2 regions of the Verrucosispora sp. WMMA2044 genome follow, and region 1 is predicted to be linked to the other one. Evidence: riboswitches for the same ligand, from Rfam matches in the RefSeq annotation. Region 1 holds a riboswitch; the other holds the start of a gene.
What was found. A riboswitch is a leader RNA that binds a small molecule or an ion and turns the genes downstream of it on or off. The one in region 1 is predicted to bind cyclic di-AMP.
Positions count from the first base shown of each region.

Region 2: another riboswitch for cyclic di-AMP. It lies ahead of O3597_RS04410 (hypothetical protein); the one in region 1 lies ahead of O3597_RS22590 (hypothetical protein).

Region 1 covers NZ_CP114913.1:4,976,219-4,980,425, reverse strand. The annotation lists gene O3597_RS22595 (carbonic anhydrase) at 1-600, shown strand, start outside; gene O3597_RS22590 (hypothetical protein) at 686-1,702, opposite strand; cyclic di-AMP (ydaO/yuaA leader) riboswitch at 1,706-1,837, opposite strand; gene O3597_RS22585 (YibE/F family protein) at 2,004-3,350, opposite strand; gene O3597_RS22580 (metal-sensitive transcriptional regulator) at 3,632-3,928, opposite strand; gene O3597_RS22575 (copper ion binding protein) at 4,041-4,207, shown strand, end outside.
Region 2 covers NZ_CP114913.1:955,140-959,346, reverse strand. The annotation lists gene O3597_RS04420 (AAA family ATPase) at 1-721, shown strand, start outside; gene O3597_RS04415 (cation diffusion facilitator family transporter) at 802-1,719, shown strand; cyclic di-AMP (ydaO/yuaA leader) riboswitch at 1,872-2,003, shown strand; gene O3597_RS04410 (hypothetical protein) at 2,008-3,111, shown strand; gene O3597_RS04405 (PfkB family carbohydrate kinase) at 3,328-4,207, shown strand, end outside.

The DNA.
Region 1 (4,207 bases):
CTCGCCGGCAACCGTCGATTCGTCACCGACGCGCTGCGGCATCCCAACCAGAACGCCGGGCGTCGGGCCGCCGTCGCGACCGAGCAGCATCCCTTCGCGGTGATCGTCGGCTGTTCCGACTCCCGGCTCGCCGCCGAGATCATCTTCGATCGCGGGCTGGGCGACCTCTTCGTGGTCCGTACCGCCGGGCACACCGTCGGGCCGGAGGTGCTGGGCAGCGTGGAGTACGCGGTGGCCGTGCTGCGTACGCCGCTGGTGGTGGTGCTGGGCCACGACTCGTGCGGCGCCGTCCAGGCGGCCCGCGAGGCACTGGCCACCGACACCACGCCCCCCGGGCATCTGGGCGCCGTGGTCGACGCGGTGGTGCCGAGCCTGCGCCGAGCACAGGACGCCGGGGTGCACGAGCTGGACGAGATCGTCGACATCCACATCGCGCGTACCGTCGAGACGATGCTGGACTCCTCGGCGACCCTCGCGGCGGAGGTGGCCGCCGGGCGATGCGCGGTGGTCGGCATGTCCTACCGGCTGGCCGCCGGTGAGGTGCGGGCGGTGGCCGCGGAACCCGCCGAACTGACCGGCGCGATGGCGACCGCGCCCTGATCCGCGACCGACGACGACGTCCTGAACGACGAGGGCCGTCCCACCACGGTTGGTGGGACGGCCCTCGGCGCGTCGTGTCGGGCGATCAGAGCAGTGACACGTGCACGTGGTCGGTGTGGTTGGACGGTCCGCTGTAGGAACTCCAGCGCTCCGTCGCCGCGAACCAGATCTGCCGGTTCCAGATCACGTAGTAGACGCCCAGCCGGTCGGCGTTGCGGACCAGGAAGGCCGCCAGGTTGTTGCCGTAGATCCGGGTGTCGTTGTTGTGCCACGGGCTGAAGCCGCTGTTCTGCAACGACCAGTCGCAGGCCCGGCCCTTGGGGTGCTCGAACTTGTCACCCGGTCGGAAGCAGCCGACGAACCGGTTGAACCCGGCCCGCTTGACCTCCTTGTACATGTGCAGCGTCCGGGGCGTGATGCAGCCCGACGTGGTGGGGTCGTTCTGGCTGCACGACTCGGGCTTCCAGCCGCCGTCCGAGGACCGGTTCGGCCCGATCCGGGCCACCGGCGAGGTGGCGTCCACCAGTCCGCCGGTCAGGCCGACACCGCCGACCAGCCGGAGGGACTTCTCCGCCTCGCTCTTCTTGCGCGCCATGTCGTTGGTCAGCTTCTTCTGCTCGCGCACCTCGGCGTCGAGCGCGAGCTTGGCCTGCTCGGCACGGAGCTTGATCGCGTTGACCTCGCCCAGCTTCTTGTCGTTCACCAGGTTCAGCTCGTCAAGCGCGGAGGCCCGGTTGATGAACGAGTCCGGTGCGCTGCTCTGCAACAACATGGCGATCGCGCCGACCCGGCCGGTCCGGTAGGACTGGGTGGCGATCTGGGCGACCTGCGGGGAGAGCGCGTCCAGGTCGGCCTGAGCGGAGCGGACCTCGACCGCCAGTCGGAGCTGGCGCTTCTTGGACTTCTCCAGCTTGGCCTTGGCCTTGGAGTAGTCCCGGGTGGTCGCCTCGATCAGATCGTTGAGCATCGGCGGGTCGTCGTCGTGCTCCGCCGGTTTGGGGTCGTTCGGCGCGGCCGTGGCCGGCATCGGACCGGCGAACACGGCGAACGCGGCGAGCACGGCCACCACGGGTGTCAACCAGCGGCGTAGGGGTGCCGTCACTGTTTTCCCTTCCATCGACCGCCGACCGGGTTAGCTGACGGGTTCGGGACGGAAGTGGCCCCTACCGCTTTCGCGGATTCACCCCACCTACCTGGGTCCCCGGCTCGCCCGAGGGCGATTGGGCGGTGGCACCGCAGGCGCCGCTGCGCGCCTTCGGCGGTGACCGGCAGTGAGGTTACCCGACAGTCCATCTGTGCTTCTACGCCCCGAACCCGACGAGATGCGTCATTTCGTAATCGCTTTGAGTGACCAGCGACACGGTTTCGAGCCGCATCGGCAGGGGCGGTCACGTTGAGGAGTGTCACCATGTGGTGTCCGTGCTCCTGTCCGGGTCGGGCCACCCCGAGGGGGTGGCGGGGGACGTGTTGCGGGTGGGTGGGGTGCTCAGCGCGCGGAGCGCCTCGGCCCGGTCCGTCGCCGGCCGGGGGACCAGGGGGGTGGGTTCACCCGTGTGGGCGCCGGCCTCGCCGCGTCCGGCGGTCGTGACGACCGCCGCCAGCGCCGTGGTCAGCGGTACCGCGGCGATCAGCCCGAGCGTGGCCACCACGCTTCGGACGATCTCCGTGGTGAGGAACTCGCTGGTCAGGATCTGGCCCAGCGCGCGGGAGTCCGCGGTCAGCAGGAGCAGCAGTGGCAGCGAGGCGCCGGCGTACGCCAGCACGATGGTGTTCACCACCGAGGCGATGTGGGCCCGCCCGACCCGGGTGGCCGAGCGGTACAGCTCCCGACGGGAGAGGTTCGGGTTGGCGTGACGCAGCTCGTTGACCGCGGCGGCCTGGGTGACCGTGACGTCGTCGAGCACGCCCAGCGAGCCGATGATGATGCCGGCGAGCAGCAGGCCGTGCAGGTCGACGTCGGCGCGGAACATGGACAGGGTGGTGGCGTCCTCGCTGCCGAATCCGGTCAGGTGGGTGGCCCCGGTGGCGGCCAGCCCGAGCAGGCCGGTGAGGACCAGACTGGCGAGCGTGCCGAGTACGGCCACCGAGGTCTGCGCGGAGATGCCGTGGGTCAGGTACAGCACCACGAACATGATCAACGAGGCGCCGACGATGGCGACCGCGAGCGGCGGCCGGCCGGCGCTGATGCCGGGCAGCACGAAGGTCAGCAGGATCGCGAAGCTGGCCGCCAGGCCACCCAGCGCCGCCAGGCCCCGTAGCCGCCCGAAGGCGACGATGGCGGCGGCGAAGAGCACGGCCAGCCACACCAGCGGCTTGCCGCGCTGGTGTTCGGCGATGTTGTAGGTGCTGACCGACGGGTCCTCCGGGTCGATCAGCGAGACCAGGATGATGTCGTCGCCGACGTCGATGCGGGGTGCTCCCGGCCCGCTCGGGATGGGCGTCTGCACCTCCTGGCCGGCGTCCGGGCCGGTCTGCACCCGCACGGTGACCGTGCCGCAGGGGCCCGCCGCGGTCGTCGGTGTGCCCTCGGGCACCACCGGGTTGGGCGGGCAGGGCTCGCTCACCACCCGGGTGACCGTGCCGTGGTAGCGGGGGGTGTCGTCGGTGGCCTCGGGACGTGGGGCGTCCCGGGGCCAGAGCACGATCGCGGCGACCAGGGTGGCGAGGAAGAGGGGGACCACCGTCACGACGAGGATCCGCCGCACCCGGGGCGGGGTGGGCGGAGCGGAACGGGTGTGGTCGGCGCCCATTCAGTGTCTCCCAACGATTTCAGGGCTGAGTACGTGTCGATGGGCGAGACGGTTCACTGCCGCCGGACGACCGTGTCGAAGGGCAGCCCGAATGGCCGGAAGGTGGCGGGGTGGCTGCGTACCGTGAGCTGTGGAGGGGTTCGCGACGGCGGCGGGGGCAGGGGCGGGTGCCCGCCGGCGACCTCGGGCCGCGCGGCACGGATTTCGGCTGGCCATCGTGTGCGAATGGTAACCAGCCCGACCTCCCGACGCCGTTCGCGAGGGTATGTCGGCGGGTCGGGTCAGCCGCGCTTCATGAGCCGGCCCACGGCGGCCATCATCTCGGTCGCCATCTCGTCGGCGCGCCCCTCGGCGGCACCTTCGTGCATGCAGTGCCGGGCGTGCCCGTCGAGCAGACCGAGGGCGACCTTGTCCAGCGCGGCCTGGATGGCGGAGATCTGGGTGAGCACGTCGATGCAGTAGCGATCGTCGTCGACCATCTTCTCGATGCCGCGCACCTGGCCCTCCACGCGGCGCAGCCGGGCCAGGAGTTGGTCCTTGCTGGCGGTGTAACCACGGATCGGCGCGGGTGTGCTCATGCCGACAAGAATAGCCTACCCCCAGGGGGTATGGTACGGTCGATGTCGTAGATACCCCCTACGGGTATCGGGTGGTGCTCGGCCACCCTGGCGAGTTGGTGAGGAGAGTCGCATGGTCAGCACGACGTACCAGGTGCAGGGCATGACCTGCGGGCACTGCGTCAACGCGGTCAGCACCGAGATCGGTGCGATCGAGGGAGTCAGCGACGTCCAGGTGGACCTGGCCACCGGTCAGGTGATCGTCACCAGTGACCAACCGCTCTCCGGTGACGCGGTGCG
Region 2 (4,207 bases), 2.3 Mb from region 1:
GGCCGGTGGGGTACGCGAGCTGAGCACGTTCGCCGACCGGCAGCGGGCCGCCCGGCAGGCCGCCCGGGAGCGCCCCGAGGATTACCGCGACTACGCCCACCTGGTGGTCGACGAGTCCCAGGACGTCTCACCGATGCAGTGGCGGATGGTGGGCCGGCGCGGCCGGTTGGCGTCCTGGACGGTGGTGGGCGACCCGGCGCAGACCGCGTGGACGGGGGATCCGCAGGAGTTGGCCCGGGCCCGCGACCAGGCGCTGGGGCGCCGTCGTCGGCACCGCTTCACGCTCACCACGAACTACCGCAACTCGGCCGAGATCTTCGCGGTGGCGGCGGCCGAGATCCGGCGGGCGTACCCCGATCTCGCGCTGCCCACCGCGGTCCGCTCCACCGGGATCGATCCGGTGCGGCTCGTGGTGCCGGCGCCCGAGTTGGAGACCACCGTCGTGACGGCCGCCAGCGCCCTGCTCGGCGAGGTGGAGGGCACCGTCGGGGTGATCACGCCGGTGCCGCGACGGGACCAGGTCGCGGCCTGGCTGGGAGCCCATGGCGGCGATCGGTTGCAGGTGGTGACCAGCCTGGAGGCCAAGGGCATGGAGTACGACGGGGTGGTGCTGGTCGCCCCGGCGGAGATCCGGGCGGAGCCCGGCGCCGGTGTCCGTACTCTCTACGTCGCGCTGTCCCGGGCCACCCAGCGGTTGACCACCGTCGAGGCGACCGGTTGAGATCGCGAGCCGACGATTGCACTCATAGCGATGTTGGCATAGGTCCGTCCCCGGCCCGCCTGACGACGCAAGGTGTCTGGGTGGGCGCCGGCCATGACCACCACCACGCTGCGGTCTCAACCGCCGCACACCGCCACTCCGGCCGGCTGTGGGCGGCGTTCGCCCTGCTCAGCGCCCTGATGCTGATCGAGGCAGGCACCGCTTTACGGACCGGTTCGCTGGCCCTGCTCTCCGACGCCGGGCACATGTTCACCGATGTGCTGGGCATCGGCATGGCCCTCGCGGCCGTGGCCGCCACCCGGCGGGCCGACACCGACCCACAACGCACCTTCGGGCTCTACCGGCTGGAGGTGCTCGCGGCCCTGGCCAACGCCGTACTGCTCTCCGGCGTCGCGGTGTACGTGCTGATCGAGGCGGTACGTCGATTCGGGGATCCGCCCGAGGTGCTCGCCGGCCCGGTTCTGGTGGTGGCGGCGCTCGGCCTGCTCGCCAACGTCGCCGCGTTCGCGCTGTTGCGCCCGGGGGCGCGGGAGAGCATCAACCTGCGGGGGGCCTACCTGGAGGTGCTGGCGGACCTGCTGGGCTCGCTGGGCGTGATCGCGGCCGCCCTGCTGATCGCCGTGACCGACTGGTGGTGGGCCGATCCGCTGGTGGCGGTCGCGATCGCCGTGTTCATCCTGCCCCGCACCTGGCGCCTGGGCCGGGCAGCGGTACGCATCCTGGTCCAGGCCGCACCGGAGCACCTGCAGGTCACCGCGGTGCACGACCGGCTGGCCGCGGTACCGGGCGTGGCCGGCGTCCACGACCTGCACGTCTGGACGTTGACCTCCGGAATGGAGGTCGCCTCCGCACACCTGACCGTCAGTCCGGACGCCGATGTCGGCACCGTCCTGGCGGCGGCCCGCTCGGCGCTGCACGAGGACTTCCAGATCGAACACGCGACCCTCCAGGTCGAGCCGCGTACCGACCCCGGGGGTTGCGGGTCGGTGCGGTGGTGACCAGGCCAATCGGAGAAAAGTAGGTTATTGTCCGATTTGCTCTGGTCTACTAGTCAACAACCGAACACCAGCAGTAACAGCAGCTGCACCGGTCACGTGCGCACCGGTAGGCTCTGACCCGGCCACCGCCAGGCGGCACCCACCGGTGCCGGCGGCGGCCGCCGCCTAATCGCCCGCCAGGGCGAACCGGGGAACCACGTTCCTGGGGTGTATCCGCGCCAGCGGTAGGGATCTTCCGTCCCGAACCCGTCAGCTAACCCGGTCGGCGGCTGACGGAAGGACATGTGCATGCCAGCAGTGGCAACGGTAAGACCGGCCGCCCGTACGGCGGCCCTGATCGCCGCCGCGCTCGCCCTCACCCTCGGCGTCGCGCTGGCTCCCTTCTCCCCAGCGACCGCCGCACCGCAGGCGTTGCGCGCGGCGGCACCGGGAGATGTGGACGACGAGGGCGGCACCCCGGCACTACGGGCCCAGTTGGAGGCGGCCAGCAAGGGCTATCTCGACGCCAAGACGGCGCTCGACCGCTCGGTGAAGCGACAGAAGAAGCTGGCCGAGCAGCTCAAGACGACCGAGAGCCAGGTCGCCGAGCGCGGTACCAAGGTCGCCGAGATCGCCGCGCAGGCGTACCGCACCGGACGGCTGGGTGCCGCGTCGGCGCTGCTCAACAGCGGGTCACCGGCCGGTTTCATGGACCGGGCGGCGGCGCTGGACGCGGTGGCCGCCAATGAGGACCGTGCGCTGCGGGAACTCCAGACCGCCCGGGACGAGGTCAGCGCCACCAAGCTGGCCCTGGACGCGGAGATCCAGGAACAGCGCAAGCAGGTGGCCGTGATGGCCAAGCGCAAGGACCAGGCCGAGCGGGCGTTGACCGTGGCCATCGAGCGGGACGAGGCGGCCGAGCGGGCCAGGGCCGCCGAACGGGCCGCCCGGTCACCGTCGCGTAGCGGCGGGTCGAGTCCCACCGCCAAGCCCGCTCCGCGTAACTCCGACGGGTCGTGGCCCTCGGAGTCGTGCAGCGTCAACGACCCCACCCCGGCCAACGGCTGCATCACCCCACGCACCCTGCACGCGCTGAAGCAGGCCAAGTCGGCTGGCTTCACCCGGTACGTCTCCTGCTACCGCTCCGGCGGCTCGGGCGAGCACCCGAAGGGTCGGGCCTGCGACTTCGCGGCCCAGAAGAAGGGCTTCGGCGGGGACGCGACCGGAGGTGACCGGACCTACGGCAACAACCTGGCGGCGTACTTCGTCAACAACGCCGACCGGCTCGCGGTGCTCTACGTGATCTGGTACAGGCAGATCTGGTTGCCCAGCAGCGGCTGGAAGTCGTACAGCGGTGCCCGCGGTGACCCGTCCAGCGACCACACCAACCACGTTCACCTGTCGGTGTACTGACCTCCTCGTCGCGCCGGGTGAACCGCTCTTCACGAGCGGTTCACCCGGCGTTGCGTTTTTCCGTCGGCCGGCCGGGCACCGTCCCTTCGGCGCGCGTCGACGCGTCTCGTTGGATACCGTCGTACCAGTAAGCGGTATTTGTCCGCTAGCGGGAGGAACGCCCATGGACGAGCGAATCGCCAGGCCCGGCGACGGTACGGACCACGGAGTGCGTTCATGAGCGGCCGCGTCATGATCTTCGCGCCGACCCCGCTGCTGACCGTCACCATCGACCAGCCGAGCGACGCACCGGAGCTGCACCTGCACCCGGGCGGGCAGGGGGTGTGGCAGGCCAGGATGGTGCTGTCCCTCGGCGTCGACGTGGTGCTCTGCGCGGCACTCGGGGGCGAGGTCGGGCAGGTGCTGGAGCCGTTGCTGGTCAGCGAGGGGGTCGACCTCAAGGTGGTGGCCCGCGACTCCGGTGGCACCGGCGGGTACGTGCACGACCGTCGCGAAGGTACCCGTCGGGAGGTCGTCGACGTGATCGGCCAACCGTTGAGCCGGCACGAGCTGGACGAGCTGTACAACCTCGCGCTCGGCGAGGGCCTGCGCGCGCCGGTGAGCGTGTTGAGCGGCCCGAACCATCCGTCCCTGGTCCCCGCCGACCTCTACCGGCGTTTTGCCGCCGATCTCGGCGCCAACGGCGGCCGGGTGGTGGTGGACCTCTGCGGCGAGCACCTGACGGCCGTCCTGGAAAGCGGGGTCTTCTTCCTCAAGGTCAGTCACGAGGAGCTGATCGCCGACGGGCGGGCCGAGGGCGACGACGAGGAACAGCTCACCCGCGCGATGTACGACCTGCACGCCTCCGGTGCCGAGAACGTGGTGGTCAGCCGGGCCGACAAGCCCGCGTTGGCACTCGTCGACGGCGAGGTGTTCACGGTGCGGATGCCGCGCCTGGAGGCGGCCGACCCCCGCGGGGCGGGCGACTCGATGACCGCCGGGGTCGCCGCCGTGGTGGCCCGGGGCGGCGATGTGCGCACGGCGATCCGTACCGGCGCGGCGGCCGGCGCACTCAACGTCACCCGGCACGGCCTCGGCACCGGCCGACTCGACTCGA